One region of the Stenotrophomonas sp. Steno-Z10-HUANG genome, then DNA from elsewhere that is predicted to be linked to it. Evidence: riboswitches for the same ligand, from Rfam matches in the RefSeq annotation. Region 1 holds a riboswitch; the other holds the start of a gene.
The links. A riboswitch is a leader RNA that binds a small molecule or an ion and turns the genes downstream of it on or off. The one in region 1 is predicted to bind thiamine pyrophosphate.

Region 1 (15,412 bases):
CGCTGGTGACGCGGCGGGCGTCGCCGCCATCGGCGTCCATCACCCACACCGCGCCCAGCTGCGGGTTGCGGGTGAATCCAAGCTGGCGGCCGTCGGGCGAGTAGCGCGGCGCGTAATCGAAGTCGCCTTCGCCCCGCGTGTAATCCAGCACCGTCCAGCGTCCCGTTGCCAGGTCCAGGGTGCGGATGCCGGGCGCACCATGGGGGCCGGTCATCGAGCCGAATACCAGCCCGCGCCCATCCGGCGTCCAGCTGAAACTGAGCATCTCGGCGCCATCGCAGGCGGTGGCGCGGCGCGCACTGCCGCCGGTGGCGCCGACCACCAGCACCTCGCAGCTGCCGCCGGCCGCGAACCGTGCGAACGCGATCTCGCGCCCATCCGGCGACCACGCCGGGAACCGGTCCATGGCACCCGCGGGCCCCTTCACCAGCGTCGCCGACGTGGTGCTGCCGGTGCTCTGCACCTTGAGCGTCGAACCGCCATCGCTTTCGTCGGCAAAGGCGACCAGCGCGCCATCGGGCGACAACGCCGGGAACGTGCCGAATCCCTGGCTGGCGGTGATCAGGCGGTACGGACGCTGCGGACTGCCGATCACGCCGGTACCGTCGGCCGTGACCGCGTCCGGCGCGGGCGCGGCGACCGGGCGCTGCCACAGCAGCCAGGCCATCGTCAGCGAGCTGCACAACAGCAGCAGGCCCACCACCAGCAGCAGGCGACGCCGTGCGCGGCGCCAGAATCCGGCGGCCCTGGCTGCATCCGGCAGCGCCGCGGTGCCCGCCGCATCTGCCGCATCTGCCGCATCCACCGGCTGCGCCAGCGCGTCGGCGGCCGGCGAAGACGCTTCTTCCTGTTCCTGCGCCCACGCCACCGGCGCGCGCAGCCGATAGCCGGTCTTGGCGATCGTTTCGATGTACTCCTGTCCCTGCGGGAACGCGCCACCGGCGGACAACGCCTTGCGCAGCTGGGTGACCGCCTGGGTCAGTACGTCGTTGGTCGGCAGGGTGTCGGGCCACACCTGCGCGAACAGTTCATCGCGGGTCACCACATTGCCGGCGCCACGCGCCAGCACCAGCAGCACGCCGATCGCCTTGGGCGTGAGCCGCACGCTGCGACGGGCGCCAGGCGCATGCACCTCGCGCGATGGCAGGACGACCAGGCACTCGCCGATATGCAGGCGTTCAGTGGGGGAAAGAGCGCTGTTGATGGGTTCCATGCCGGTCAGGGATTGAATCGCTGGAGGGCATCGTCCTGTGCCCGCCCCCTGGTGGTGTTGCCGCCAGTGAACCGCCAAATTCCGCAAATGGCGTCAACGCAAAGAGCAAATGTTTCAAGGCGCGCGGATATTAGCCTATGGCAGTTACCCGTGTACCCATGCGGGACGACACCAGGCTCTCTCTCGCCGACGCAATCCACATAATCCGTTTCAGAATTCGCGCCCCAGGGCGCGATTTTTTTATCTGCCGTTCATTCTTCGGCAAACGCCCCGGCACGCTGCAATCACGCAAACCCGCGTGATTGCAGCGTGCGCGGCCAATACGCGCCGCCGCACCGTTGTCACCGGCGCGGGCAATTCAACAAGCTGAAGAAAACATAAAGACAGATTCACGCCACTGCGCCCGTCCGCCGCGTGCGGGCGGGCGCGGCGGCGATCACCGCCGTGCCCGCGCGGGCACCGGCGCATCACTCGGCGCGGTACACCTGCGCACCCTGCGCGCGGAATGCCCTGGACTTCTCCTCCATTCCGGCCGCCAGCGCGCCGGCGGCGTCCAACCCGCGTTCGGCCGCGTAGTCGCGCACATCCTGGGTGATCTTCATCGAGCAAAAATGCGGGCCGCACATCGAGCAGAAGTGGGCGAGCTTGTGCGCCTCCTTCGGCAGCGTCTCGTCGTGGAATTCCCTGGCCTTGTCCGGATCCAGGCCGAGGTGGAACTGGTCCTCCCAGCGGAACTCGAAGCGCGCCTTGCTCAGCGCGTTGTCGCGCACCTGCGCACCGGGATGGCCCTTGGCCAGGTCCGCCGCGTGCGCGGCGATCTTGTAGGCCATGATGCCGTCGCGCACGTCCTGGCGGTTGGGCAGGCCCAGGTGTTCCTTCGGCGTGACGTAGCAGAGCATCGCGGTGCCGTACCAGCCGATCATCGCCGCGCCGATCGCGCTGGTGATGTGGTCGTAGCCCGGCGCGATGTCGGTGGTCAGCGGCCCGAGCGTATAGAACGGCGCCTCGCCGCACTCGCGCAGCTGCTTGTCCATGTTCTCCCTGATCAACTGCATCGGCACGTGGCCGGGGCCTTCGATCATGGTCTGCACGTCGTGCTTCCACGCGATCTTCGTCAGCTCGCCCAGCGTCTCCAGCTCGCCGAACTGGGCCGCGTCGTTGGCGTCGGCGATGCAGCCCGGGCGCAGGCCGTCGCCGAGCGAGAAGGCCACGTCATAGGCCTTCATGATTTCGCAGATCTCCTCGAAGTGGGTGTAGAGGAAGTTCTCCCGGTGGTGCGCCAGGCACCATTTGGCCATGATCGAGCCACCGCGCGACACGATGCCGGTGGTGCGCGCGGCGGTGAGCGGCACGTAGCGCAGCAGCACGCCGGCGTGGATGGTGAAGTAGTCCACGCCCTGCTCCGCCTGCTCGACCAGGGTGTCGCGGAACATTTCCCAGGTCAGTTCCTCGGCGCGGCCATCGACTTTCTCCAGCGCCTGGTAGATCGGCACGGTGCCGATCGGCACCGGCGAATTGCGGATGATCCATTCGCGGGTTTCGTGGATGTGCTTGCCGGTGGACAGGTCCATCACCGTGTCGGCGCCCCAGCGGATCGCCCAGACCAGCTTCTCCACTTCCTCGGCAATGCCCGAGGACACCGCGCTGTTGCCGATGTTGGCGTTGATCTTGGTGAGGAAGTTGCGGCCGATGATCATCGGCTCGCATTCCGGATGATTGATGTTGCACGGCAGGATCGCGCGACCGCGGGCGATTTCGTCGCGCACGAATTCGGCGGTGATGCGGGGCGGGAGGGCGGCGCCGAAGTGCTCGCCCGGGTGTTGCTTCAGCAGCTGCGCGTCGCGCACCTCGTCCAGCCGCTGGTTCTCGCGGATCGCGACGAACTCCATTTCCGGGGTGACGATGCCACGCCGCGCGTAGTGCATCTGGGTGACGTTGGCACCGGCGCGCGCACGCCGCGGCAAGCTGCGCGCGGGGAAGCGCACCGCCTCCAGCGCCGGGTCGCACGCGCGGCCACGGCCGAACGTCGAACCCAGCTGGGCCAGGCATTCGCTGTCGCCGCGTTCCTCGATCCATGCGCGGCGCAACGCCGGCAACCCGGCGCACAGGTCGATGCGCGCGTCCGGGTCGGTGTAGGGGCCGGACGTGTCGTAGACCGTGACCGGCGGGTTGTGCTCGCCCCCGAACAGGGTCGGCGTGCGGGTCAGCGCGATCTCGCGCATCGGCACCCGCAGGTCCGGGCGCGAGCCGGGCACGTGGATCCTGCGCGAGCCGGGGATCGGCTGCGTGAGCGATCCGGAGAGTTGCTGTGCCTGCTGCTGCAGGGCGGAAAGCGATGCATTCATCGGGCGTCGTCCTGTTGGAGGCCCACGCGGATGCACGGGCCGGACGAAGCGAAGGCGCGCCGCCACCGGCGCATGGACGCAGCCTGGGCAGGCGTCCACGCACGGCAACATTGCGAAGCTTCCCTACGCCGGTATCAACCGGATCAGGTTCCAAGGGACTGTCTCAACCGTGGCGTCAACGCCGCGGTACCCCCGCTTCGGGCGGCATTAGAACACGAAGCGGCCAGCCGGGTGGAACGCGCCGCCGGCACGCCACCGGCGCGGGTCGCGTGGCGGCGACGCGGCGGGCACTAACGGATTCGTGACGTCGGGTTCAGTAGGATGCGCCGCTGCCGCCGCCAGGCGGCCCCGTGCCGCCATGCCGGCCTCCCTCCTTCCGTGTCCGCGGGCAACCGGTTACGCCATGACCGGCGCCGCGGCGACCGGTTCCGCTGCAAGCCCTGGCTCGCTCCCCATCCCCAGATCGGAGAAGCTCCTCCATGGTGTTTCGTGTTTCCATCGCGCTGGTCGCCGCCCTGGTGCTGCTGGCCGGCATCGCCCCCGGCCCCTTCAACGACGTGGTGCAGGCCGTGCTGGTCGACGTCGTGCGCAGCGTCGGCTGGCTGTACCTGCTGATCGTGTTCCTGACGCTGACCTTCCTGCTGTACTTGGCGTTCGGCCGTTTCGGCAACCTGCGCATCGGCGGCGAGGACGCCGAGCCGGACTTCTCGCGCGCCAGCTGGCTGGCGATGCTGTTCGCCACCGGCATGGGCATCGGCCTGGTGTTCTGGGGCGCGGCCGAGCCGATCTCGCATTTCTCCAAGCCGCCCGAAGGGCTGCCGCCGCAAAGCGTGGACGCGGCGCGCGCGGCGATGCGCTACGCCTTCTTCCACTGGGGCCTGCACCCGTGGGCGATCTACGCCCTGATCGGGCTGGCGATGGCGTGGTTCCAGTACAACCGCAACGGCCGCGGCTTGATCAGCGACATGCTGCAGCCGCTGATCGGGCGCCACCACCGCGGCGCCATCGGCCACGCGGTCAACATCGCCGCGGTGGTGGCCACCGCGATCGGCGTGGCCACCACGCTGGGCTTCGGCACCATCCAGATCGCCGCCGGACTGCAGCGCGTGTTCGGCATCCACGCCACCGTCGCGGTGCAGCTGGGCATCATCGCCATCGCCTTCGTGCTGTACATGGCCTCGACCCTGAGCGGCGTGGACCGTGGCATCAAGTGGCTGTCCAACTGCAACCTGCTGCTGGCCGCGCTGCTGCTGGCCGCGGTGCTGGTGCTGGGGCCGACCGGCTTCATCTTCGACACCTTCACCACCACCCTCGGCGCCTACCTCAACCAGCTGGTGACCATGAGCCTGCGCATGTCGCCGTTCTCGGGCAGCACGTGGGTGGCGGACTGGACGATCTTCTACTGGGCCTGGTGGATCGCCTGGGCGCCGTTCGTGGGCGCGTTCATCGCCCGTGTGTCGCGCGGGCGCAGCGTGCGCGAGTTCGTGGTCGGCGTGGTGCTGGCGCCGACGCTGCTTGGTTTCGTGTGGTTCTCAGTATTCGGCGGCAGTGCGCTGTGGGCGCAGATCAGCGGCCACGCCGACCTGCTGCAGGCACTGGGCAACGGCTATGAGACGGTGCTGTTCGCGCTGTTTGACAGCCTGCCCGGCGGCTTGCTGCTGTCGGGCATCGCGCTGGTGCTGCTGGTGATCTTCTTCGTCACCTCGGCCGATTCGGCGGTGCTGGTGCTGGCCAGCATGTCCACCGACGAAGCCGGCGATCCGCCGCCGGCGCGCAAGGCGGTATGGGGCGTGGCGGTGGCGCTGATCGCCGCGGCCCTGCTGCTGGCCGGCGGGCTGGACGCGCTGCAGGGCATGATCACCATCGCCGCGTTGCCGTTCGCGCTGCTGATGGTGATGGTGATGGTATGCCTGTACCGCGTGCTGGACCTGGAGTACCAGCTGGAACGGCGCCGCGCGCAGCGCGCGCGGCATGCCGTGCAGGCGTGGATCGAACGCGAGATGGCCGCGCAGGAAGAGGCTGGAGAGCAGAAGTGAGCGGGGCGGCGGAGTGAGTTGAAGCCAAGGAGTGAGTGAACAGGAGTGAGAAAAGGCAACAGCGGCTCCGCGGTTGCCTGCCATCTCCGCATCATTCCGTCATTGCCGCCCAGGCGGGAAGCGCCTTCCAACGAACGCATGCCTGGTAATGACGGTATCCAGGCCTTTTCTCACTCCTCTTCACTCACTCCTGGCCTCATCAATAGCCCGCGGCCTGGCCGTCCTTGCGGCTCTCCGACGCACCGTAGTACACGCCGGTCGCCGGGTCGCGCATGATCGCCTGGTAGCCGCCGTACGGGCCGTCGGCGAACACCACGCGATGGCCCTTGCGCATCAGCGCGCGGATGGTCTCGTAGGGGAAGCCGGTTTCCAGGTTGACTTCGCCGCCGTCGCGCATCGCCGTGCCCTGCCCGGTCGGTTCGGTCGAGCCCTCGTGCTGGATGCGCGGCGCGTCGCCGGCTTCCTGCAGATTCATGCCGAAGTCCACCAGGTTCATCACGATCTGCGCGTGGCCCTGCGGCTGCATCGCCCCGCCCATCACCCCGAAACTGGCGAACGGCTTGCCGTCCCTGGTGATGAACGCCGGGATGATGGTCTGGAACGGGCGCTTGCCCGGCGCGTAGCCGTTGGGATGGCCATCCTGCAGCACGAACATCTCACCCCGGTCCTGCAGGATGAAGCCCAGCCCCGGCGGCGCCATGCCGCTGCCCATGCCGCGGTAGTTGGACTGGATCAGCGAGACCATCATGCCGTCGGCATCGGCCACGGTCATGTAGATGGTGTCGCCCTCCTCCAGTTGCCTGGGCGTGCCCGGCTGCGCCTCCTTCAGCGCCGTATCCATGGAGATCAGCGCGCGCCGCTGCGCCGCGTAGTCCTTGGACACCAGCCGCTGCACCGGCGCCGGCGAGAACGCCGGGTCGGCATAGAAACGCGCACGGTCGGCGAAGGCCAGCTTCTTGGCCTCGACGAACAGGTGCACGTGCTCGGGCGAGCCGAACGCGATCTTCGTAAAGTCGTAGCCTTCCAGGATGTTGAGGATCTGCAGCGCGGCGATGCCCTGGCTGTTGGGCGGCAGTTCCCACACGTCGTAGCCGCGGTAATTGCTGCTTACCGGTTCGACCCATTCGCCCTGGTGGCTGGCCAGGTCCGCATACGACAGGAAACCGCCGTTGGCCTTGAAATAGGCGTCGATGGTGCGCGCGATGTCGCCCTTGTAGAACGCGTCGCGGCCGCCGTCGGCGATCTTCTGCAGGGTGTCGGCCAGGTTCGGGTTGCGCCACAGCTCGCCCTTGCGCGGGGCGCGGCCATCGACGGTGAACTGTTCCTTGAAGCCCGGGTACGGCGACAGCCGCGGCACCGAACGGTCCCAGTAGTAGGCGATCACCTCGGCCACCGGGTGGCCGTCGCGCGCATAGCGGATCGCCGGGGCCAGGTTGTCGGCCATGGGCTTGCGCCCGAAGCGCGCGTGCAGCGCGAACCAGCCATCGACCGCGCCCGGCACCGACACCGGCAGCGGCCCGGTGGCGGGAATCTCCTTGAGTCCGCGGCGCTGCAATTCGGCCAGGGTCAGCGACTTCGGCGAGCGGCCCGAGCCGTTGTAGCCATACAGCTTCTGCGTCTTCGGGTCCCAGACGATGGCGAACAGGTCGCCGCCGATGCCGTTGCCGGTCGGCTCCATCAGCCCGAGCGCGGCGTTGGCGGCGATCGCCGCATCCACCGCCGAACCGCCGGACTTCATCACGTCCAGCGCGATCTGCGTGGCCAGCGGCTGCGAGGTCGCGGCCATCGCGTGCGGCGCGATCACCTCCGAGCGGGTGGCGAAGCCCGGCCCGGTGATGCGGTCGGCGGCATGCAGGGCGGGAACGGCGAGGCAGGACAACAGCAGCAGCGGCAGGCGTTTCATCGGCGGGACCGGCAACGGGACGAAGCCCGACGATAACCGCCGCGGCGGTGCCCGCGCATGTGCCGCCATGCAGGCCGCCGTGTGCCGCGCGCCCAGCGCGTCGCGCGGCGCGGGCGGCACGCTCTTACGTTCCTCTTACGTCCGTGCTCTATCACGTTGCCCCGAAACAACACACGCCCGCCGGAACGTCCGTTCCCGGTGGGCAGCGCAGGTTTCCATCAAAGGGGCAATCCAATGCAAATGTCTTCCCAGCGCCGCCAGGGCGGCTTCACCCTTGTCGAGATGGCCGTGGTGCTGGTCATCATCGGCGTGATCATCGGTGCGGTGATGATCGGCCGCGACGTGCAGCGCAACGCCGAGTACACCCGCATCAAGCAGAAGTTCGTCGACCAGTGGGTGGTCACCTACAACAGCTACCACCAGCGCTACGGCGCGCCGATCGGCGACAACCAGTCCGCCCCGCAGCTGATGGTCAACGGCACCCACTTCACCGGCTTCTCCGGCGGCGACATGAGCCAGAACGCCACCGAGCCGGCGCTGATCTGCTCCGGCACCGATGCGCTGCCGACCAGCAACGGCCTGACCCGCACCCGCGAAGGCGACACCGGCTTCGACCTGCGCGACCTGGTGCGCAAGGCCGGCATCACCCTGCCGCCGGGCCGCGGCGAGGGCAAGGAAGACCGCTATGCCTACCTGGACACCAACGGCAACCCGCAGGAAATCCGCGTGTGCTTCGGCTGGAACCGGCCCGGCACGCTGTGGGGCTCGGGCAACGCGATGATCATCACCGGGCTGACCCCGGACCTGGCGCGCGCGCTGGACCAGATGATCGACGGCAAGCCCGACGCCAGCAACGGCGCCTTCCGCCAGGTCGGCATCCAGGCCCGTACCGCCACCGCCTCCGGCGGCGCGACCTCGGCCAACGCCATCGGCACCGAATGGGGCGGCAACAACACCGGTTCGATGTCCGCGGCCGTCACCGACGGCCAGACCTTCGGCACCGGCACCGACGACGACCAGGTCATGACCGTCGTCGCCAGCTACAAGATGAACCAGTAAGCCGATGCGCCGGCCCTCCCTGCTCGCACGCCTGCGCCAATCGCGCCGCACCTCGCTGTTGCTCTTCGCCGCCACCCTGGCTTCGCTGGTGGTGGCGGCGGTGTGGTTCATCAAGGAACGCTCGGCCCTGGCCGACGCCTACCAGCGCCTGGGCGACCGCAACCAGTTGCTGTCCGAGGCCAAGGTGCGCGAGCAGGAGACGCGGCTGCGCGTGGAGCACGCCAATTCCGCGCGCCAGCTGCTGGCCAGCGCCCAGGCCAACGGGCTGCTGCCCGGCGCCTGGGGCGAACGCCTGATCAACCTGCGCCAGAGCCAGATGCACCGCGAGGAAGCGCTGCCGCTGCTGGCCACCGTGCAGCGTTCGCCGGACCACCTGTTCGGCGCCGAATCCTTCGAGATCGCCGTCACCCACCCGGACGAGGGGCTGTTCGACCCGCCCGGCAGCGTCGACCGCCGGCCCGCGCCGCTGTCGCTGACCCTGCGCGGCAGCCTGCTGTTCCAGACCGCCGACGACACCGGCACCCACGGGAATCCCCTGCCATGAGCCTGCTCCACGTCATCCAGCAACAGGGCCACTGGCTGCTGTTCGACGGTGCCACCGTGACCCGCAGCGACAGCCGCCCGCGGTTGGCCGGTGCGGCCGTGGTGGTCAGCGATTTCGAGAATGCGGTCAGCAACGTCATCTCGCTCGAAGGCAGCCCCGCGCACGCGGTCGCGCTGATCGAACGGCGGCTGCGTTCGGACGGCATGATCGACGGCGAAAGCAAGATCCTGATCCACCGCACGCGCAGCATCGGCGCCGGCTACCAGACCCTGTTCACCGCGGTCCCACTGGACCTGTGGCAGCAGACCTACGCGTGGGCGGAGGCGCAGCCGGACCATTGCCTGCTGATCCCGTTCACCTCGCTGCTGTTCAAGTCGCTGCGGCCGGGCCTCGGCCTGGTGCTGCAGTCCGGCCGCCAGGTCAGCGTGCTGGCGGTGCTCAAGCACGACATGATCTACCGCACCGCGCTGGCTTACAGCGAGGATCCGTCGGACATGGCGATGACCGTCGGCGCGCTCGCCGAACAATTCGCCGAGGACCTGGGCAGCGGCGAGGACAGCCTGGAGCCATTGGCCCTGCACTGGTGCCCGGTGCTGGTGCCGCGCCCGGATGCGGGCCAGCCGTGGAGCGACGATGCGCTGCGCGAGGTGTTTGCCGTGCGCAGCGGCCTGCGGGTGGACAGCGTGCCGCTGCGGGTGGTGCGTGACGAGCAGGGCAACGAGTACCGCAGCGGCATCGGCTGGATCCAGTCCCAGGCCCGGCCCGGGATCGCCATCAATCCGCTGGCCAGCCGCCTGGCGTGGAGCGCCGAGTCGCTGTTGCCGGTGGCCAGTGCCGCGTCGCTGGTGTTCGCGCTGATCCTCGCCGCCCTGGGCGCCCGCTGGGCGCTGACCGGCAGCGAGGCCAGCGCACGCGCCGACGAAGTGGGCAGCGAGATCGAAGCGATCGAGCAGCGGATCGCGGCGATGCAGGCGCAGCAGGCCATGCCCGAAGGCTTCGGCGGCGTGCAGGCCTTCATCGAACGCGCCACGCGCCTGCACGACGGCGCCGACCCCAGCGCCAGCCTGGCCCAGGTGAGGGATGCCGCCGCCGGGCAGGTACGCATCCTGCGGGTGAAGCTGGAGGAGCCGGCAACAGCGCGTGCCGCCCCCGGCATGCCGCCCGCCCCGCCGCCGGCCGCGGGCGACTACACGCTGCGCGTGGACGGCGTGGCCGACCCGTGGCGCGGTACCCCGGGCATGCAGGTACCGGCCTTCGTCGAGGGCCTGCGCCGGGCCGGCTTCGATCCACAGCCGGTCGATCCGCAGGGCGGTGGCATGAACACCCGTTCGGCCGGCGGCTTCTTCTCCTATCTGCTCAAGCGCCCGCCGGCTGCGGCGGCAGAGGTCCGTCCATGAAGATCAAGTTCATCGCCGCCATCGCGCTCGTGGTGTGGCTGGCGGTCACCGGCTGGCTGGCCACGATGGTCGTGGTCAAGCCCGCGGTGCTGCAACTGGGCAACGACGCCGACGAAACCGCCGCCATGGTGGAGCTGCGCAGCGCCATCGCCCACAACCAGAAGATGCAGGCGCAGGTCGAACGGCTGCGCCGCAGCGTACCCATCGGTGATGGCCAGCCGCTGCTGGCGTTGCCGCTGGCCACCCCGCCCGCCAGCGAAGGCGGCCCGTCGTCCGCCCTCGCTGGCGGTGCGGAAACCCAGGCCGCGCACAGCGTCTCGCTGGTGCTGGTGGCCAATGGCCGGCACAGCGCGGTGGTCGACGGCCAGCGCGTACAGCACGGCTCGCGCCTGGCCAGCGGTGCGCGCGTGGACGCCATCGGCCCGGACTGGGTACGCATCCGCAACGCGGCCGGTGAACTGGCCACGCTGCCGGTGCCCTCGCCGTACACCCACAACGCGGGGGAACAACGATGAACCCGCGCTACAGGAAACCCCTGCTGTGGGGCACCGGCCTGATCGCCGGCGGTGCCCTGGCGATCCTGGCGGTGCGGCATTCCGGCGATGCGGGCGCGCCCGCCGCCCCGCCGGCGGCAGCGGCGCAGGCCGACGCCGCCGCCGGACCGCAGGCCACGCCCGCGGGTACGGACACGCCACCATGGCTGCAGGCCGACGCCTCGGCCGGCGGCAGCGCCACGCAGCGCGCGGCGGCCGCGGCGCCGCCCCCGGCAGCGGCCACGGCAACGGACATCGGCCGCTCGCTGGCCGACATCCGCCTGAAGTCCGGCAACAACATGCGCATGGCCGACGACCTGCTGGCCCAGCTCGACCAGCTCGAGAAATCCGGCAAGGCGCCTGCCGACGTTCGCCTGGACGCACTGCGCAACAACCTGCTGATCGCCAAGCGCGCGCAGGCGCTGGCGGTGGAACTGGCCGAGTCCACGCAGAAGCCCGACAGCCCGGCACAGCGCCAGCGCAACGCCGCCATCCTGGCCGAACTGCAGCAGCTGCAGGGCCAGCTGCGCTACGACGTGGCGCCGGCCAACCTGCCCGCGGCACCGGGCCGGGCGCAGTGACATGCGGCCACGCCACCGCCCGGCACGGCTCGGCCCCGGCACCCGCAGCGGCTTTTCGCTGGTGGAGCTGGCCGTGGTCGTCGGCGTGCTCGGGCTGCTGACCATGACCGCACTGTCCGCCTTCGACAACCTCGGCCAGGCACGCCGCCACAATGCCGCCCGCGCCCATGCCGAGACCGCGCGGCAGGCGCTGCATGCGTTCGCGCTGCGCAACAAGCGCCTGCCGTGCCCCGACCTGTCGGGCACCGGCGACAGTGGCTTCGAGGGCAGCAACGGCGCCTGCAGCGCCACCGGCAACGTCGGCTGGCTGCCCTATGCCAGCCTCGGCCTGGAGCTGCCGGTACGCGGCGAGCGCCTGCGCTACGGCGTGTACCGCGGTACCGCCAACACCGACCTGGTCGCCCCGGCACGCGAATCGGCCGACCAGCCAGACCTGGAGTACATCGGCGGCTTCGGTTCGGCGCTGTCGCGCATCGTCGCCAACACCCCCACCGCGCCGCAGGCCAGCCAGCCGCACTACATCAGTGGCGGCACCCCCACGCAGTGCGGCAGTGGTGGCACCGGCACGCGCATGGTCAACCCCGCGTTCGTGCTGGTGGCCCCGGTCGCCGCGCGCGACGGTGGCGGCGGCGACGGTGGCTTCGATGGCGCCAACAACCGCGCCTTCGCCCAGGGCAACGGTACCTGCGTCACCCCGCCCGACTACCCCGGCGACGAGCGCTACGACGATCTCGTCGTCGCCGAAAGCGCCACCGCCCTGCTCGGCTGGCTGATGGCCACCACGCGCTGACCGCCGATGCCCTTCCCTCTGCCTTCCACCGCATCCTTCCAAGGTACAGAACCGATGAATCCCAACGCCCGCACCGCCCGCGTCCCACACCGCCCCACGGTCAGAACGCTCGTCAGCGCGATCGGCGCGTTGACCCTGGCCGCCTGCAGCAACATGCCGCCGCGCAGCGTGCAGGAACTTCCGCCGACCGAGTACAAGGCGCTGGAGCGCAGCGGCACGGCCATCGTCGAGGAATCGAAGAAGCTGGCCGCCCAGCAGGACCGCATGCGCGAACAGGTCGAGCAGCGCATGCAACAGCAGGCCGACGCCGCCGCGCCGGTGGCGCCGGCCTACGACCCGCTGGAAAACACCGTGGTCAGCATCAGCATGTTCAACGCCGACGTCGGCCAGCTGCTGTGGGCGCTGGCCGACGAGCTGAAGATGAACCTGATCGTCGACCCGCAGGTGCTGGAACAGCGCCAGCGCACCAGCCTGCACCTGCGCAACGTCAGCGCGCGCGAGGTCTACAACCACATCCTGGGCGCGTTCGACCTGCACGGCGAGATCCGCGGCGGCGCGCTGGTGGTCGGGCAGATGCGCGAACGCATCTTCAACGTGGACCTGCTGAACGCCAGCACGTCCTTCGACCTGTCCACCGGCGGCGACGTGTTCGGCGCCGGCATCCAGAGTGCCGGCGGCGGCGGCCAGTCGCTGCGCGGCACGCTCACCATGAGCGGCAGCGTCGGCAAGGAAAGCGACCCCTACAAGCAGCTGGATACCGCGCTCAAGGTGATCCTGGGCAGCGACGAGCAGGCCGCCACCGCGCGTGGCCCGGACGCGCCGCCGGCGCCGGAGAAGAGCCGTTACAGTCTGGATCCCAGCTCCGGCACGCTGTTCGTGCGCGCCCGCCCGTCGCAGATCCGCGCGGTGGAGGAACTGGTCGGCCACACCACGACCAAGATGCGCCGCCAGGTGCTGGTGGAGGCGCAGATCCTGGATGTCTCGCTCAACGACAACTTCCAGTACGGCGTGGACTGGAACCTGCTGCGCAACCGCGTGGCCGGCATCTACGGCGACAGCCCGGCCACCATCGCACCGCTGCCCGGCACCCCCGCCAATCCCGATCTCGGCATCCCCGAAAATCCCAACCTGCTGCCCTACCAGCGCTATGGCCGCTATGGCGACCAGGCGCGCAACATCATCTTCCCCAACCAGACGCTGGGCTCGGTGGCCGGGCGCGGGCTGGGCATCAGCTACCTGACCGACACGTTCTCGGCCGCGCTCAACGCGCTGCGCACCTTCGGCAACGTCAAGGTGCTGTCCAACCCCAGCGTACGCGTGCGCAACGGCAGCCCGGCCTACCTGAGCGTGGGCTCCAACATCCGCTACGTCACCAAGTCCACCAGCAATTTCTCCAACACCGGCGGTGGCACCGCGTACAACCAGTCCACCGACATCCAGACCGATTCGCTGTTCTCCGGGGTGGTGATCGGCGTGGCGCCGATCGTGCACGACAACGGTGGCGTCGAACTGCTGGTGCACCCGATGCAGACCGAGGTGGTGCCCGGCAGCCTGGAGCTGCAGAAGTTCCCCAACGGCAACGCGGTCACCCTGCCGGTGGTCAACGTCAAGGGCATCACCACCACGCTAAACCTGCGCGATGGCGACACCGTGCTGCTCGGCGGGCTGATCGACCAGAAGGCCAACCTCAACGACAGCGGCATCCCCGGCCTGTCCGACGTGCCGGCGTTCGGCAAGCTGTTCGGTTCGCGCGCCAAGCAACAGAGCACCCGCGAATTGGTGCTGGTGCTGCGGGTGAAGGTGATATGAGCCTGATCCACGACGCGCTGCGGGAACACGACGCGCCGGCGCTGCCGGTGCGGCCGGCACCGCGCGCGTCCTGGTGGGCACGGCAGGCGCCGTCCACCCGTGGTTCCCTGCTGTTCGCGGCAGCCGGCCTGGGCGGCTTCGTGCTGGCCGGCGCGGTGCTGCTGGGCGTGGGTGCGCGCGGCACCGCCGCGCCGTCGGCAGTCGCCGGCAGCGGCGCCCCCACGGCCCACACGGTGGCCGCTCCCGCCGCCGCGCCCATCACGGCGGCGACCCTCGCCACACCGCCCGCGGCGCCGGCCGTGGCCGCCGCGCCCGCCCCGGCCGTGGCGCCGACAGCCAGCGCCGCGAGCGTGGCGGTACAACCGCCGGAATCCACGCCGGCGGTCGTTCCCGCGCCGCAGCCGGCGTCCGACACGCCCGCAAGCAACACGCCGGGCGTCGCCACACCGGCCCCGGCCCGGTCGGCGCCGCTGCCGGCGACCGCCGCCAACGACAGCGCCGCGCCTGCGATCCACATCGAGGTCGAACGCCGCAGCGGCGCCGCCCCGGCCGATGCCGGCGGTGACGGCCGCGCGGTGGAACAGGCCGTGGCCGATGTCGAGCGCGCGATGGCCGGCGGCGACCTGGACAACGCCCGCCAGGCACTGGCGCGGCTGGCTGGCCTGCTCTCGCCGGAGAGCCTGACCCTGCTGCGCATGCAGGCCTGGGTCGCGCATGCCGGCAACGACACCGACCAGGCCGAAGCGTTGTACCGCCGGATCGCCGAGCGCGTTCCCGAAGACGTGAACGCCGGGGTCAACATCGCCCTGCTCGACGCCCGCCGCGGCGACGCCGACGCCGCGCGTGCGCGGCTGGCACGGCTGTCCGGGCGCCATCCGCGCTCGCCGCAGGTGGCTCGCGCGCTGGCCGAACTGGACCGCGGCGCGCCATGAACCCGGCCCTGGCCCGCCACCTGCAGACGCTGGGGCTGGAACGTGCGCCGTTCCCGCCCACGCCCGATGCCGCGGCGTGGTTCCAGACCGCGCGGCTGGAAGCCGAGCGGGTCGAGGCCGCGCACTGCCTGCGTACCCGCGCCGGCTTCGTGCTGCTGACCGGCGAGATCGGCACCGGCAAGAGCACCTTCCTGCGCCGGCTGCTGGTCGCGCTCGGTGGCGAGGGCATGGTCACCTCGCTGGTGTTCAACACCTTCCTGCAGGGCCCGG
Region 2 (15,412 bases), 220 kb from region 1:
CAAGGGCGACCTGGTCTGCCGGCTGGGGGGTGAGGAGTTCGCCGCCATCTGCCTGGAGTCCGACAGCGCGTCTGCGCTGCAGGTGGCCGAGCGTGTGCGCAGCGCCATCGAGCAGAAATCCATGTCGCAGGGAGCGCGCCGGAATGGGGTGCATTGCACGGTGACCATCGGCGTCTCGCACGGCTTCATCGGGGAAGCCTCGCTGGAGCAGGCCATGCGCCAGGCCGACGTCGCCCTGTACCGCGGCAAGAGCGCTGGCCGCAACCGCATCGAGCTGCACTGCGAACTGGAGCACTGAGTGCGGCCTCCCTTGGAGCGCCGCTACCCTTCCCTGTGCCAACCAGGGCGGCCTGTCGCCCGCCGGCGGCCACCCGTGCATCGATGGCCGCCGGCAAACGAGGGCGTTTGACGGGTCAGGGAAGCGATGCCGGCGCGTGTGCCCGAGCCCGTTTCTGCTCCTTCTTCCACGCATGCAGGCCGGTGGCCGCCAGCGCCACGAACACCAGGTACAGCGCGGCGGTGGCGTGCAGCGCTTTCACCAGGTACATGCCCACGTAGACCACGTCCACCACGATCCACAGCCACCATGCCGCGGCGTGGCGGCGCGCCTGCCACCACTGCGCCACCAGGCTGAGCGCGGCGAGCATGGCGTCCAGCCAGGGCAGGGCGGCGTTGGTCCAGGTGTGCATGGCCGCGCCCAGGGCCAGGCCGAAGGCCACGCCTATGGTCAGGTCGCGGGCGCCGGCTTGCATGGCCAGCGGGGCGATGGCGACGCGGCCGTCGGGCTTGTCCTGGCGGTGCCAGGTGGCCCAGCCGTAGCCCAGGAACGCGGCGAAGGCGCCCTGCAGCAGCATGTCCGAATACAGCCGCGCCTCGAAGAACACCAGCGCGTACAGGCCCACCGACACCAGCCCCACCGGCCAGGCCAGCATGCGCCGCTGCGCCATCAGCCACACGCCCAGGGCGCTGGCGATGACCGCCGACCATTCCAGCAGGGCCGGGTTCATAGCGCGAAGCTCACCGTCAGCCGCGCCTGCCGGGGGGCGCCCGGGAACAGGTAGTAGTCGCCCGAGCTGCTGCCGGTGTCGCGCCAGTAGAAGCGGTTGAACACGTTGTCCACGCTCAGGTTCCAGTCCAGCGTGCGGCCGTGCAGTTCATGCCTGAAGCGGAGGCCGGCATCGACCACGCCGTAGGCGGGGGCGCGCACGCGGCCGTCGGCGGTGGCCACGTTGGAAGACGCGAAGCGCCAGCCGCCGGTCACGCCCAGCCCGGGCACCCACGGCAGCGCGTAGTCGGCGTGCACGCTGGCGCGGGTGGTGGGCACGTTGATCAGCGGGTGGCCTTCGTAGGCCGGGGTGCCGGTGCCGCGCGCCCGCGCCCGCAGCACGCTGGCGCTGGCACTGAGCTGCAGGTTGTCGCCCACGCGCCCGCGCGCGCTCAGTTCCAGCCCGGTGTGGGTCTGTTGGCCTTCCTGCACGAAGGTGTAGCCGTAGTCGCTGGCGTCCGGTTTGGCGTACTGGAACGGCCGGCTGATGCGGAACAGCGCCGCGCCCAGGGTCAGCGCGTCGGTGGGCGTGTACTTGGCGCCCACTTCCAGCTGGCGTGACAGCACCGACGGCAGGAAGCTGCCTTCGTTGCTGGTCCAGAACGGCGCTTCCTGGCCCAGGGCGATGCCGCGCACGTAGCTGGCGTACAGGTTGAGCTGCGGGTTGGCACTCCAGATCAGCGCGGTCTGCGGCAGGAAGTGCGACACCCGGCTGTCGCGCTCGGGGTTGCCGCGCTTGTCCCAGGCGCGCTCGTCCAGGCGCACGAAGCGGCCGCCGGCGAGCCACTGCCAGTTGTCGGCCAGCTGCATGCGGTCCAGCACGAACAGCGCCTTCTGGCGGCTGTCCACGCGCCGCACGGAGGGGCCCGGCTGCAGCGGCGAGGGCTCGAACTGCGGCACCGCGGGGTCATGGATGTTGCCGGTGCCGACGTATGCGTTGACGTTGCGGCGCTTGTCCACGCTGCGGTGGAAGTAGTCGGCGCCAAGCACCAGCTGGTGCCCGACCGCGCCGGTGGCGAAGCGGCCGCGCAGTTCGGCGCGCAGCTGCTGGTTGCGGCGGGTGTCGTCGGGGCTGCGGTAGTCGTAGATGTCGTAGTCGCCGTTGGGCGCGAAGTAGTTGCCCGGCACGCTGCCATCCCAGCAGGCTTGGGCGTAGTAGCAGCCGTAGGCGAAGGCGACGTTGTCGTCGATCACCGAGCGGCTGTGGCTGGCCGACACGCGCGACTGCCACGCCGGGCTGAAATCGTAGGTGTGCAGTGCGCTGAGGTTGGTGCTGTCGATGCCCACCGGCTTCTGCCAGCGCTGGTAGCCCAGCATCTGCGTGCGGTCCACGTGCTGCGGCAGCGCGCTGGCGCCCAGCAGCTGGTAGCCCGAGGCCGAGCGCTGCGCGCTGGTCTGGTAGCTGGCGTCCACCTCCAGCTTGCCGCGTTCGCCGATCAGCCAGTCGGTGGCCAGCGCGTAGAAGTTGCGGCGGCCGTCGGCATGGTCGATGTAGGAGTGGCTGTTGTCCCAGGCGGCGTTGAAGCGCACGCCGATGCGCGGCGTCAGCCAGTGGCCCATGTCGATGGCGGCGTAGCGCGAGCCTTCGGCGTCGGTGCCCAGGGTGACGTTGCGCACCTCGGCCGGGCGCTTGCCCACGTAGTTGATGACGCCGCCCGGGGCGATCACCCCGGCGGCCAGCCCGGCCTCGCCCTTGAGGATTTCCACCTGCTGCACGTTCTCCAGCGCCAGCCGCTGTTCGCCGGCGATGCTCAGGCCGTTGAAGCGGTAGCCGGTGGCGGTGTCCAGCGCGAAGCCGCGGATGGCGACGTTCTGGTAGTAGCCCACCGGCGCGTAGCTGTCGCCCAGCGAGGCATCGTTGTCGGCCAGCTCGGACAGCGTGCGCACCACGCGGCGGTCGAGCAGCCCGCGGTCCAGCACGCTGATCGAGGCCGGGGTGTTCTTCCAGTCGCCACTGCCGAAGCTGTTGGACTGCGGCTCCTTTGCGCCGGGTTGTTTGGCCTGTACACGCACGGCAGCCAGCTCGGTGGGCGAGCGCTCGGCGGCGGTGTCCAGGGCGTGCGCGTGCAGCGGCAGGGCCGCGGCCAGCGCGGCGGTCAACAGCGAAAGGGAGGGGCAGCGGTTCATTCGTTTCGTCATCAGCCGTAGGGGGAGACGAAGCGAAGGCGCGCACGCGCGACCGGCCACTAAGGCGGTGTGCCTGCTGCTCAAAGCTCCCTACGCCGGTGCAAACCGGATCAGGTTCCAAGGGACTCTCTCAGCCTGGACAAGCCCAGGCACCCCCGCTTCAGGCGCGTATTTGACCACAAATGGCGCGGCTTGGCCCGTGGGTGGGTTGGGGGGTGCTTGCGCGCATGGGGCCTCGCATCTCGTAGATGCGGGGCTCGCCCCGCATGGAGCTCTCCCGGCGAAGCCCCGTACGTGCAGCCAAGGAGCTGGAAAGCTCTGCCATCGGACTGGACGCCGCCGCCAGCGAGTTGGACGCAGTAGAAGCGCTCCGGCGGACTGCGGGTTTGGTCACCGGCAGAGATCGGCCAGGAGCGGTCGTTCAGAACACCTGAGTTAAGCCGGGCCGATTTGTGGCCGAGGCGAAGTGATAATGTGCCACGCATTGACGCGGCAACGAAGCGATCGGCCTGAACGAATTGTTAGGTGGCAGCCGCGCGCCACCTGTCCTGTGAAACGCCAAACTGAAACTTTGCTTGGGCGAATGCTTCAGTGAGTGAGCTGTGCCAAGTGTCTCCATTGAATGCAGCTCCACCAGTTGACGAATTACTGATGAGAAGGAAACCTGATGAATCGTGGACTATTGTCAAGCGAACAGGAAAGACTCCGTTGTCAGTGATAGCAACGAAATCGTCAATCTCCAAGACTTCGCCTTGCATCATTGCCACTTAACCCCTGAATCAGGCCGCACCGTGAAGCGGCGTCGGCTTGAATGAACTGTTAGGGGGTGGTTAAACCACCCCGGAAACGATTGCCGCCGCAAGTATGCCGAATAGCAGGGCGGAGAACGCTGCGAGAATGGTTATGCCTAACACGCCGCGCTGCCAGCCCTTGAGCGAATCCCACTTTGCTGCAAGGTCGCGGAAGGGCACGCCAGTACCTGCTTGGCCTAGCCCAATCATGGCAAGCGCGACCGGAAGCGCGTAAAGCCAACCAAACGGTTTGAAGCGCCACAGATCATAGGTGACGGCTAGCCAGCCACCCACAATACTGACCGCCGTGCCGATAGCGAATGCCTGCAGGCCGGCTTTGCGAGTTGCGGAGATCACCACCTGCCCCCTGACGCTTGAGTTAAGCCGCCCCGTGAAGCGGCGTCGGCTTGAATGAATTGCTAGGTGCCAAGGCTAGCAAGTGCAAACACAAAAGCAACCGAGCCTGCGCCAAGTAAACCGTAGGTAGCCCAGAGAGGCATGCCCTGACCAAATGAGAAGGCAACGTATCCTTCCCGCGGGTCTCTCCCGGAGAGGATAGACACTATGAAGATGGCCAGAAGTGGCAAAACAGACGCAAGGCCGAAACCAAGCCCGAGTGGTCGCCAGTCGGTGTTGTCGAAGCCGCCGATCCGATACAGGGCGACACCGAAGATAAGGCCGAGAAAGAAGAGAGTGTTGGCCGTCCAGATAGCAGGACGATGTTGCCGAAGAAGCGCGTCGCGTGACTTTCCGTTGTGCCTTGAAGGCAGCCGACGAGACCAGCGAGAGGTGAGCCATGTGGCAATGATGCCACCAGTCACACCGCTAAGAACTGGACGTATCGACTCGAATTCCATTGGCACCTAACTACCGAATAGACGGACCCACGGGTCAGGTTATGCGACTTGTCTACAAAGCACCGTATGGCGAGCTTTTCTCTTGCGATACCTCGATCTTAGGGTGGCTTGGTTCGGCTAACAAGCCAGCGTATAACCGGATCCACCGATGGGCTCATTTATCACGGCAAGCTCGTTCCGGTAGCAGTACAGATGTCCGCCCTGGGTCGCTTGCCGCCGGCGCAGTGAAAGGACGCCCTACTCAGTTCGTCGGTATCGCCGGCCAGTGCAGCCGGCATCGGTGTTTGACCAACTCGACTGGGGATGTCCAGCCAACCGGCATTCCATAACCTTGTGCCGGGCAAGCCCGGCACCTACGGGTGTGGGTTCCCGCGGCGCCGCACTCCATGGGGCAGGTTTGCCTTGCATGGTCCGCACTCCGTAGATGCGGGGCTTGCCCCGCATGCGGATTCAGGCTGCCGCGTGCAGCGTCGCCAACAGCGCCTGGCCTTCGGCGCTGCCGAACCATTGCGCGTGGCCGAGCAGGAACGGTTGCCAGGCGACGTCGGCGTTGGCGGTGGAGCCGGTGACGCCTTCGAAGTACTCCACTTCGGACAGCGCGAAGTCCAGGTGCACCACCGGCAGCAGGTCCGCCAGCAGATGCATGCGCGCGGCGGACAGCGGCAGCAGCTGGCGATAGCCGTCGAGCAGCGCCAGTGCGATGTCGATGCGCACGGCCAGCGACTACGGCTGGCGCACCCCAGTGACCTTGCCATGCTCGATGCTGCCGAACAGGCCATCCGACACATGCGTGCCACTGAAGCGCCCGTCAGATACGTTCCCGACAAGCGAAGTGTATGCATCGCAGAGTTCGGACGACAGGAGGAGTTCAAGCCGGCCGTTTGAGTAAGTGTAGGCGGGTTGCGAGAAGGCCAAGCTGCCCGGAGAGACGACTACGGCCTTGAGCCAATCACCCGATTGGCAGGTCTTTGCAGGCTCCTTGGTGAGCGTGACTACCGGCTCCCGGACCCCGTCTTTCCCGGCCACACGAAACTGCCACCGACCCGTCACTTGGGCTGGCGCGGGCGCCAACACCGCGGCCTTCTTCGCGCCACCGGCTGGCATTGTGGAGCAGGCGGTGGCTGACCAGAGGAGAGCTGCAAGTGCGATGTAATTTCTCATGGCCGCCTAACTATCCAATAGCCGGACTCGTGGGTCCGGTTATACGACTTATCCATGGCGCATCGTATGGTTCGCTGCCGCCTTGATACAGCTTGAGCTTAGGGTTAATCGGGTCCGGCTAACAAGCCGACCGTATAGCCGGACCCGGCGGCAGGTTCGGCGACGGCACCCATGTCCGCGATGGGTCGCTTGCCGCCGGTGCAGTGAAAGGACGCCCTACTCAGTTCGCCGGTCAGTTCAACCGGCTTCGGTGTTCGACCAACTCGACTGGGGATGTCCAGCCAACCGGCATTCCATAACCTTGTGCCGGGCAAGCCCGGCACCTACGGGTGTGGGTTCCCGCGGCGCCGCGCTCCATGGGGCAGGTTTGCCTTGCATGGTCCGCACTCCGTAGATGCGGGGCTTGCCCCGCATGCGGATTCAGGCTGCCGCGTGCAGCGCCGCCAACAGCGCCTGGCCTTCGGCGCTGCCGAACCATTGCGCGTGGCCGAGCAGGAACGGTTGCCAGGCGACGTCGGCGTTGGCGGTGGAGCCGGTGACGCCTTCGAAGTACTCCACTTCGGACAGCGCGAAGTCCAGGTGCACCACCGGCAGCAGGTCGGCCAGCAGGTGCATGCGCGCGGCGGACAGCGGCAGCAGCTGGCGGTAGCCGTCGAGCAGCGCCAGTGCGATGTCGATGCGCACGGCCTGCGCGCCGCGTTCCAGCTCCAGCCAGGCGACCGCGTTGCGTTCGATGGCGGTGGCCAGGTCGAACAGCGCGCCGGTGGGCGAGGCCAGGCCGAAGTCGAGCACGGTGCTCACCGTGTCGCCCTGCCAGAGCAGGTTAGAAACGTGCCAGTCGTTGTGCGCCCACAGCCGCGGTTCGTCGCGCAGGCGCTCGGCCAGGCCCGCATGCCAGGGCAGCACGGTCCTGCGTAGTTGTTCCTCCCACGGAATGCGCGCCAGGTAGCGGGCAAGGCCGGGGCGGTTGTCCAGGTCGGCCTTGAGTGCGGCGATGGGGTCGTGGCTGCGGATCAGATCGTCGCGCGCCACCAGCAGGTGGGTGCCGCGCTGCGGGGCGTGGTAGCGGGTGGCGGCCTGGTGCAGGCGCGCCAGCATGCGCCCGGCGTCGCGTGCCTGGGCGACGTTGGTCAACGGTGTCCATGACACCGCGTCGCGGTACAGGTCCTCGCCGTTGCCCGGTGTGTGCAGTTCGTAGGTCCAGCCGTCGTGTTCGACCGCGGTGGCACCGTCGTGGTCGCGCAGCACCTGCACCACCGGCACGCCGGCGGCGGCCAGGTGCGCGATGAAGCGGTGCTCCTCGCCCAGCGTGGCGGCGTCGCGCACGCTGTGGTGGTGGCGCTTGACGAACACGCGCCCGGCGGCGGTTTCCACCAGCGCCGCGGCCGACAGCGGCCGCGGGCTGTGCCACTGCGCGGCGGTCGCGCCGCGCAGCTGCGCGAAGCGCCCGGCCAGCCAGGCGATCTCGTGCGGGGCGATGGCGGGCCAGTCGGCGGGCACCTCGTCGTTGTTGAGGCCCTGGACGCGGTGGGAGCAGGCGGTCATGGCGGGATAAACCGGTGATGCGGGGCGGTGCGGGGCGACAGGGTAGCGTGCGGCACGCCAGCGGGCGCGTGGGTGGCAGGGGAAGCGTTGATGCGGAGCCGTCGGGAAAGTGCGCTACACGACGTAGGAAGTTGCCGCACGGGACTGTAGGGAAACGACGCGCCGCAGTATCGGCGATCAGCCTTTCCCGTGCTTCCCGCGCCCGTACTGCTTGATCAATTCGGCCAGCGCGTCGTCCTCGGCGAAGAAGTACGCCACCGGTAGGTCGAGTACCTCGGCGATGCGCTGCAGGGTCTGCAGGTCGGGCTGGTGGACGCCGGTTTCGTAGCGGTTGACGCGGGTGCTGGCGACGAAATCGTCCAGCCCGGCCTTGATGCCGAGATTGCGCTGCGAAATGCCATAGGTCTCCCGCGCTTCGCGCAGACGCACGCTGTAGACGGGGAGCTCTCTCTTCTCGGACAAGGCCGTGTACATCCCGGGCTTCGGTGCATGGAAGCTTCCGGAAGGGCGCTTGACACCGATACTACGTTAAACGTAGTGTGCGCACCGGGTTAATGAATGAACGCAATGCGTGCATGTCGCTTCCGCTCCCTCGGCGGAAGCGCGGGCGGCAACGCAACCGCGCCGCGACGGCGCGCACACCGCCGCCGCACAGGGCCACGGGAAACACCACCTGCAATTCGTCCGCACCGCCGGTGCGCGCCGCTGCCATGGCGCGCGGCCGCTTGTGCGCCGGCATTGCGTGCCCGCCGCACCGGCCACCGTCCGGGCTGCGGGACAGCAGCACCGCAGCACCGAGTACCCACCATGGAAACCAAAGGACGCAGCATGAAGACCCGCGCTTTACGCAACGCCATTTCCATCGCCCTGTTCGCAACGCTCTATGGCCAGGCCGGCACCGCCCCGGCGCGCGAGGCAGGCGCGGCCCGCGCCGCGCCGGGCGCAGGGCAGGGCGCCACGCCGCGGCAGGCCCCGCCGGTGGACGAGGAAGCAGGGCAGGGCGCCGGTGCGCCGCGCGCGGCCGCCGCGGCGGCGACACCACCGGCCGACGCGACGACCGAACTGGAGACGGTGACCGTCACCGGCACCCGCATCCGCGGTGGCACCACGCCCTCGCCGGTGATCGCCATCGACAGCGAGCAGATCCGCCAGGAGGGTTTCAGTACGCTGGGCGAGGTGGTGCGCAGCCTGCCGCAGAACTTCAATGGTGGGCAGAACCCGGGGGTCGTCAGCGCGACCGGGTCGGGCAACCTCTACAACCAGAACGCGGGCGGTGGCTCCAGCCTCAACCTGCGTGGGATCGGCCCGGACGCGACGTTGACGCTGCTCAATGGCCGCCGCCTGGCCTATGGCGGGTTGATGCAGGCGGTGGACATCAGCGCGATTCCGCTCGCGGCCGTGGAGCGCATCGACATCGTCGCCGATGGTGCGTCCGCGATCTACGGCTCGGACGCGGTGGCCGGTGTCGGCAACGTGGTGTTGAAGCGCGACATGGACGGCGGCGTGGTCAGCGCGCGCTATGGACGCGCCGGCGACGGTGGCCTGGACACGCGTGAGTACGACGCGACCGCCGGCGCGGTGTGGAACGACGGTGGCCTGATCGCCACCTATCGCCATACCCGCATCGATCCGATCAATGCCAGCGAGCGGTCGTATACGCAGCACATGGCCCGGCCGTTCGTGCTCTACCCCGGTGGCACCACGCGCAGTGCGCTGCTGAGTGGCTACCAGTGGCTGGGCGAGAGCACCGAGCTGCGCCTGGATGCGCTGCGGACCGAGCGCGACCAGGTCTATTACCAGACTGGCCGGGGGCTCTACTACGACCAGCGGTCGGACGGCACGGCATGGTTCCTGGCACCGTCGCTGGAGATCGGCCTGGCGCACGGGTGGACCCTGCAGGCCGGGGCCGTGCGTGCGCGCGACCAGAACACCGGGCGGGCGTGGCTGGTGGCCAACGGCGGCGGCACGCCACGGCTGGTATCGGGGGTGTGCCGCTGCAATGAAAGCCGCTCGTATGAAATCAGTGCGGAGGGGCCGCTGCTGCAACTGGGCGCGGGCGAGGCCAGGCTGGCGGTCGGCGCGGGCTATCGCAGCAATGAGTTGGTCAACCGGAATCTCCTGGCCGGTACCCAGGCGCACAGCGAGGACAGCAGCAGGTTTGCCTACGCGGAAACCAGTGTCCCCCTGATTGGCGCCAGCATGGCGGTGCCGTTCGCGCGGCGGCTGGAACTGACGGCCGCCGCGCGGATGGAGGACTACGACAGCTTTGGCCGGGTAACCACGCCCAAGCTGGGCCTGATCTACGCGCCCGGCCGCGACGTCACGCTCAAGGCGTCGTGGGGCAGGTCGTTCAAGGCGCCGACGCTGAACGAGCGCTATGGCAACCTGGTGGCGTACCTGGTGCCACCGTCGATGATCGGCGGCACCGGCTATAGGGCCGATGACGCGGTGCTGCTGTCCTGGGGCAGCAACCCGCGGCTCGGTCCGGAAAGGGCGACCACGCGCAGCGTGTCGCTGGCGTTCCATCCGGAGCGCGTGCCCGGTTTGCAGGCCGACCTGACCTGGTTCGACATCGACTATCGCGAACGCGTGGTGCAGCCGTTCGCGGCCTTCGGCCAGGTGCTGAGCGACCCGGCGGTGGCCGAGTTCCTCGATTTCGCGCCCACGCGCGAACAGCAGGCCGCCCTGCTGGCCACCTACGCCGGTGGCTTCTACAACTGGACCGGCAAACCCTACGATCCGGACACGGTGGTGGTGATCGGGCGCGGCGAATACGTCAACGCCAGGACGCAGCGGATCCGGGGACTGGACCTGTCCGGGTCGTACGGGCGCGCGCTGGGCCGGGGCCGCCTGGACCTGCGTGGTTCGGCGAGCTGGCTGGACAGTGCCCAGCAGAACACGCCCGGGCAGGCAGCGTTCGACCTGGCGGGGACGATCTTCTATCCGGCCAAGGTGCGCGGCCGCCTGGGGCTGGTGTGGACCGCCGCTGGGTTCACGGTGTCCTCGTTCGCCAATCACACCGGTGGCGTGAGCTACCCGGCACTGCGCCAGGACCTGGCTTCGTTCAACACCTTCGACCTCGCCCTGCAGTACGCCACGGCGCGCCGCGGCGGCACCGGCCCCGGCTTCGAGATCGGGGTGTCGGTGCAGAACCTGTTCGATCGCGCGCCGCCGCTGTACCGGCCGCTGGCGCCGACCGACGTGCCGTACGACTCGACCAACGCATCGGCGATCGGGCGTTACGCCAGCATCACCGTATCCGCGCACTGGTGAGCCGGATGGCGCCTGGCTCCATGGGGAGAGTCCAACAATGCATCCATTGATGAAGCGGGCCCGCCGCCTGTGTGCGCCGGCGGTGGCAGCGCTGCTGCTCAGCGCAGCGGCGAATGCGCAGGGCGTGTCACCCCGCCAGCTGGTGGAAGTCGCCGACCTCGGCGAACTGGCGGTTTCACCCGACGGCAGCCGGGTGGCGTTCCGGCTGCAACAGCCCTCGGTCGAGCGCAATACCCACGACACCACCTGGTATGTGCAGCCGCTGGACGCCAGCGCACCCGCGCGCAGGGTGGGCGAGGGCGGCCAGCCGTTGCGCGAATCGGACGGGGCATCGCTGGCGCCGGCCGGGGTGACGTGGTCGCCGGACGGCCGCTTCCTCTACTACCGGGCCCTGCTCGACGGTCGTGTCGCGGTCTGGCGTGCCCGCGCCGACGGTTCCGGGGCGCGCGCGGTGACACGCGACGCGGCGGACGTGCGTGGCTTCCGGCTGGCCGCCGATGGGCACTCGCTCCGCTACCGCGTGGGTGCCACCCGGCAGCAGGTGCGCGATGCCGAGCAGGCCGAGTACGACAACGGCATCCATATCGACGCAACCGTCGCGCTGGGCCAGCCGCTGTACCGGTCCGGGCGCCTTGATGGGCGTGCCGCCACGCAGCGCCTGCACGGCGGCGACGTGATCCGTTCGCCGTTGCTGGCAGGTGTTGCCGACCGCTGGCGCGCGCTCGACCTGGCCACGGGGAACACGCGCGAGGTGAGCGGCGGGGCGGCGCCGCCTGTGTCGCCAGCGCATGCGCGGGTGGCGCCGTTCAAGGCCTGGAAGCTGGCCTGGGACGCGCACGCCGCCCGCGTCGCGATGCTGGTCCACGTGACCGAGTGGCAGGGGGTGGGGCCGCGGCCGGAGGTGGCATTGTCGGTGCTGGCGGCGGGCAAGGGCGCGCGGCCGGTGCAGTGCCGCGACGCGCTGTGTACCGGCAAGCCGATCACCGCCATCCAGTGGCGTCCGGGACACGATGAGGTGCTGTTCACGGTGACCGACGCGGACGACAGCCAGGCCCAGTCCATTTTTCGCTGGAACGTCACGTCCGGCCGCGTGCTCCCGGTGGTGCGTACCTCCGGGCTGATGAACGGCGGGCGTGGGGTCCCCGGCACCTGCGCCGCGTCGGCGGCGGCGTTGGTGTGCGTGGCCGCCGACGCCCGCCATCCGCCCCGGCTGGAACGGGTCGACCTGGACTCGGGCGACCGGCGCGTGCTGTTCGATCCGAACGCGGCATTGGCGGCGGACATGGCCAGCGTGCCGGTGCAGCGGCTGCACTGGCAGGACGCGGCAGGGCGCCGGTTCAACGGGCTGTACTTCCCGGCCCGGCGCGCCGCCGGCGAGCCCGCGCCGCTGTTCCTCACCTACTACCGGTGCTCGGGCTTCGTGCGTGGGGGTGTCGGCGACGAGTGGCCATTGGCGACATTGGCGGGCCATGGCATATCGGCGCTGTGCATCAACGCGCCCCCCAGCGTGCTGGATGCGGTTACCCGGTTCGAGATCGGCCGCTCGGCGATCGAGAGCGCCATCGCGCTGCTGTCGTCACGCGGCGAGATCGAGCCCGGGAATGTGGGCATGGGCGGGCTCAGCTACGGCACCGAGGTGACATTGTGGATGGCGATGCACTCGCATACGGTGTCCGCCGCTTCGGTCAGCAGCATCGCCTTCTCGCCGCTTGCCTACACGCTGATGAGCCTGTCGGGCGAGCCGTTCTTCTCACGCCTGCGCACCTATTGGCAGCTGGGCGATCCGGCGGCGACACCCGCGCAATGGAAACGCCTGTCGCCGGCGTTCAACCTGGACCGTATTCACATCCCGGTGCTGATGCAGCTGCCGGAGCAGGAATACCTGCATACGCTCGACTATGCGGTGCCGCTGATCCGTGACCGGCGCGCGGACCTGTATGTGTACCCCAACGAAGCGCACCAGAAGTTCCAGCCCCGGCACAAGCTGGCGGTGTATGAGCGCAACCTGGACTGGTTCCGCTTCTGGTTGCTGGGCTTCGAGGACCCGAAGCCCGCCAAGGCGGGGCAGTACGCGCGCTGGCGGATGATGGCGGACAGGCGGGGCGCGGCGTCGCCGGGGCAGGCGCCCGACTAGGATTGCCGGCGCACCCAGTTTTCCACCGCGCACAGGTCCAGGATGCGCCCGATCGCACGGTCACGCGGACCGGGCCCCCGCGCGAAGAACCGGTCCAGGGACGGAACGTCGACGATGCCCTGCGCATGCAGCACGCCCTCCCGCAGGTAGGCGTGCAGGCGTGGCGCGTGGCGGGCATGCAGCGCACCGATGTACGCACTGAACGAGCCCTTGCTGCGGCGTGCGAGGATCGCGTGTGGCAGCATGCCCGCATAGGCCTGGCGCACGATGGAACGGTTCTGCGCGCCGGCGATCCACATCCAGCTGGGTGCCCGCAATGTCGCTTCCATCACCGGCTGCGACAGCAGCGGCAGCCGCAGGTGCGCATGCATCCCGCGCGGCGCGGAATCGCGGTAGATCTGGGTCGCTGCGAGCGCGAAGATCCGCTCGCGTTCACCCGGAAGGGCGCGAGCGGGCATGTCCAGCCACGGGTGCGGGTCGGGCGCGCATGGGGCGGGCCCGGGCGCGAGGAAGGCATCGGCCATGGTGCAGGCCGGCGCGGGCGGCCGCATCAGTTTGCGCAGGGCAAGCCGTGCGGCCTTCCAGACCGTGCACTGGTGCAGTCCGGCCAGGTCGTGGATGGCACGCAGTGCCTGCGCCGCCCCTTTCTGCCGCAATGCATCCGCCGCCGGTGCCGCGGAGGTCAGGTAGCAGAAGACGGTGTCGCCCCCGCCACCGGAGAAGAAGCTGGCCGCACCGTGGCGGCGCCGGGCCTGCGCCATGATCGTATCGGTGACGTGCTGCAGCATCCCGACCCGCGGCGTCGTCGTGCACGGATCGATGTCGAAATCATGCGTCGCCGATTCCAGGCCCATGGTCTGGGCGTCCAGCGGTGCGTCGATGAGCGCTGCCACCTGGCGGGCGTAACGGCGCTCGTCAGCGCCCGGCACCGGCGTCACCAGGGTGCAGCACGCCACCTCGGCGCCGCTGTCCTTCAGGCCGATGCCGACCACCGAGGAATCCAGCCCGCCGGAGAGTTCCAGCAGGATCGAGCGGTCGATGCCGGCCCAGGCGCGGGTCGCCATGCCGACAGCGGCACGAACCGCTTCGGCCGCTTCGTCGGCGCAGGCATACGACGGTTCCCCGGTCACCACGTCCCAGGGCGACCAGGCGACATGAACGCTCGTGCGCCGTCCGCGTACCTCCAGCCGGGTGCCGGGGAGCAGTTCGTGTATGCCCGCCAATGCGGTCCGCGCGCTTTTGATGTCCGGATAACGCAGCCGATGGCCGATGGCGTCCCAGTCCACGCGCCGGCGATAGCCGGCCAGTTGCACGGCCAGCCCGACGTCCGACGCGACGAACCCCTGGCCGCCATCGATGTGATGGATGCAGGGCATTCCGCCTTCCGGGTCGCGCTGGAAGCTGATGTCGCCGGCCTGCGCGGGATCCGCCTGGACGATGAGGTAGGCGCCCCAGCAGTCCTGCAGGACGTGCCGGCGCAGATCCGCGGGGCTGCGGCAGTCCGGAAGCTGCGCCGCATGGGTGATCGGCAGGCCCGCGCGCGAGAACACGTGGCCCAGGATCAGGCCCTGGCCCGCCAGCGGGATCACCGGCGTGGTGGCGCAGACATGCAGCGTGCAGCCGGCCGCCAGCCGGTGGCGCTGCATGCCGGACGGGAAGTGCCGGCGCACCGCGTCATCGAGCGGCTGCGCAGCATCGCCGGTGGCCGGGTGCAGCAGGGCGATGTACCGGTACGCCATCACACCACCCGGATCGGCGTGTGCGCGCAGGCGTTGCCGACGGTGTCGTTCAGTACCAGGTGTCGCACCTGCACCCAGCAGTGCGCCGACAAGGGGGCGGCCACCACCCCGAACACCAGGTGCGCGAACAATCCACGCCTGGCCAGGAAGCGGACCAGGGCGATCGAGTCGGGCAGACAGCGGGTCGCGGCGGGATGGTAGAGGCGGGGAATGCGGAAAGCCGCGGATGCCTCGCACAGCCGGTGCTGCAGGGCATGCGACAGTCCGCTGTCCTGCACGTGCGCACGCGCGTCACGATAGCGGGCCATGGAGGCCAGCGTGTCCTTCAGCGTGCGGTACCGCAGCTGCAGCTGCACCACGCTGACATCGCTGAAGGCGCCGAGGGCCGCACCCGCGCGGACCGCTTTGCCGTGCTGCATCGGTTCCATCGCGCTTTCACGCGGGGCATCGATGGCGGTCGACGCCGGCTGCGCGCCGTCTCGCGCCACTGCCGGCAGGAGCCCGCGCCCGCGCAGGCGCCCTGTATCGGACGCCGACGCTGTGGCGCCGCGCAGGTGCGCGAGAAAGGCACATTCCAGTGCGTCGGAAAGGTGGAAATAGCGGTCCGCCGCCAGATCCAGGAACAGCGGGCGGCCGTCGATCAGGCAGTAGGACAGATCCGGGTCGATGCAGCGTGGCATGGTGGGCGCTCCGGCCGAAGAACAGGGCGCACCTCGCGGTGCGCCCTGCTTCCTACTCTT

Region 2: it holds a riboswitch for thiamine pyrophosphate, as region 1 does, so the genes downstream of both, AC06E6_RS00500 (TonB-dependent siderophore receptor) here and thiC (phosphomethylpyrimidine synthase ThiC) in region 1, are expected to answer to the same signal.

Annotation. Positions count from the first base shown of each region.
Region 1 is NZ_JBWJPA010000001.1:319,026-334,437, reverse strand. It holds gene AC06E6_RS01510 (winged helix-turn-helix domain-containing protein) at 1-1,213, opposite strand, end outside; gene thiC (phosphomethylpyrimidine synthase ThiC) at 1,681-3,558, opposite strand; TPP riboswitch at 3,661-3,762, opposite strand; gene AC06E6_RS01500 (BCCT family transporter) at 4,038-5,594, shown strand; gene ggt (gamma-glutamyltransferase) at 5,794-7,497, opposite strand; gene AC06E6_RS01490 (prepilin-type N-terminal cleavage/methylation domain-containing protein) at 7,732-8,556, shown strand; gene AC06E6_RS01485 (hypothetical protein) at 8,561-9,100, shown strand; gene AC06E6_RS01480 (hypothetical protein) at 9,097-10,497, shown strand; gene AC06E6_RS01475 (hypothetical protein) at 10,494-11,012, shown strand; gene AC06E6_RS01470 (hypothetical protein) at 11,009-11,611, shown strand; gene AC06E6_RS01465 (type II secretion system protein) at 11,613-12,401, shown strand; gene mshL (pilus (MSHA type) biogenesis protein MshL) at 12,456-14,210, shown strand; gene AC06E6_RS01455 (tetratricopeptide repeat protein) at 14,207-15,142, shown strand; gene AC06E6_RS01450 (AAA family ATPase) at 15,139-15,412, shown strand, end outside.
Region 2 is NZ_JBWJPA010000001.1:100,199-115,610, forward strand. It holds gene AC06E6_RS00490 (GGDEF domain-containing protein) at 1-298, shown strand, start outside; gene pnuC (nicotinamide riboside transporter PnuC) at 414-1,007, opposite strand; gene AC06E6_RS00500 (TonB-dependent siderophore receptor) at 1,004-3,172, opposite strand; TPP riboswitch at 3,243-3,339, opposite strand; gene AC06E6_RS00505 (hypothetical protein) at 4,003-4,320, opposite strand; gene AC06E6_RS00510 (hypothetical protein) at 4,383-4,820, opposite strand; partial or broken gene AC06E6_RS00515 (aminoglycoside phosphotransferase family protein) at 5,271-5,537, opposite strand; gene AC06E6_RS00520 (hypothetical protein) at 5,544-5,981, opposite strand; gene AC06E6_RS00525 (phosphotransferase enzyme family protein) at 6,402-7,526, opposite strand; gene AC06E6_RS00530 (helix-turn-helix domain-containing protein) at 7,704-7,988, opposite strand; gene AC06E6_RS00535 (TonB-dependent receptor plug domain-containing protein) at 8,334-10,799, shown strand; gene AC06E6_RS00540 (Atxe2 family lasso peptide isopeptidase) at 10,849-12,933, shown strand; gene AC06E6_RS00545 (lasso peptide isopeptide bond-forming cyclase) at 12,930-14,672, opposite strand; gene AC06E6_RS00550 (lasso peptide biosynthesis B2 protein) at 14,672-15,352, opposite strand; gene AC06E6_RS00555 (benenodin family lasso peptide) at 15,405-15,412, opposite strand, start outside.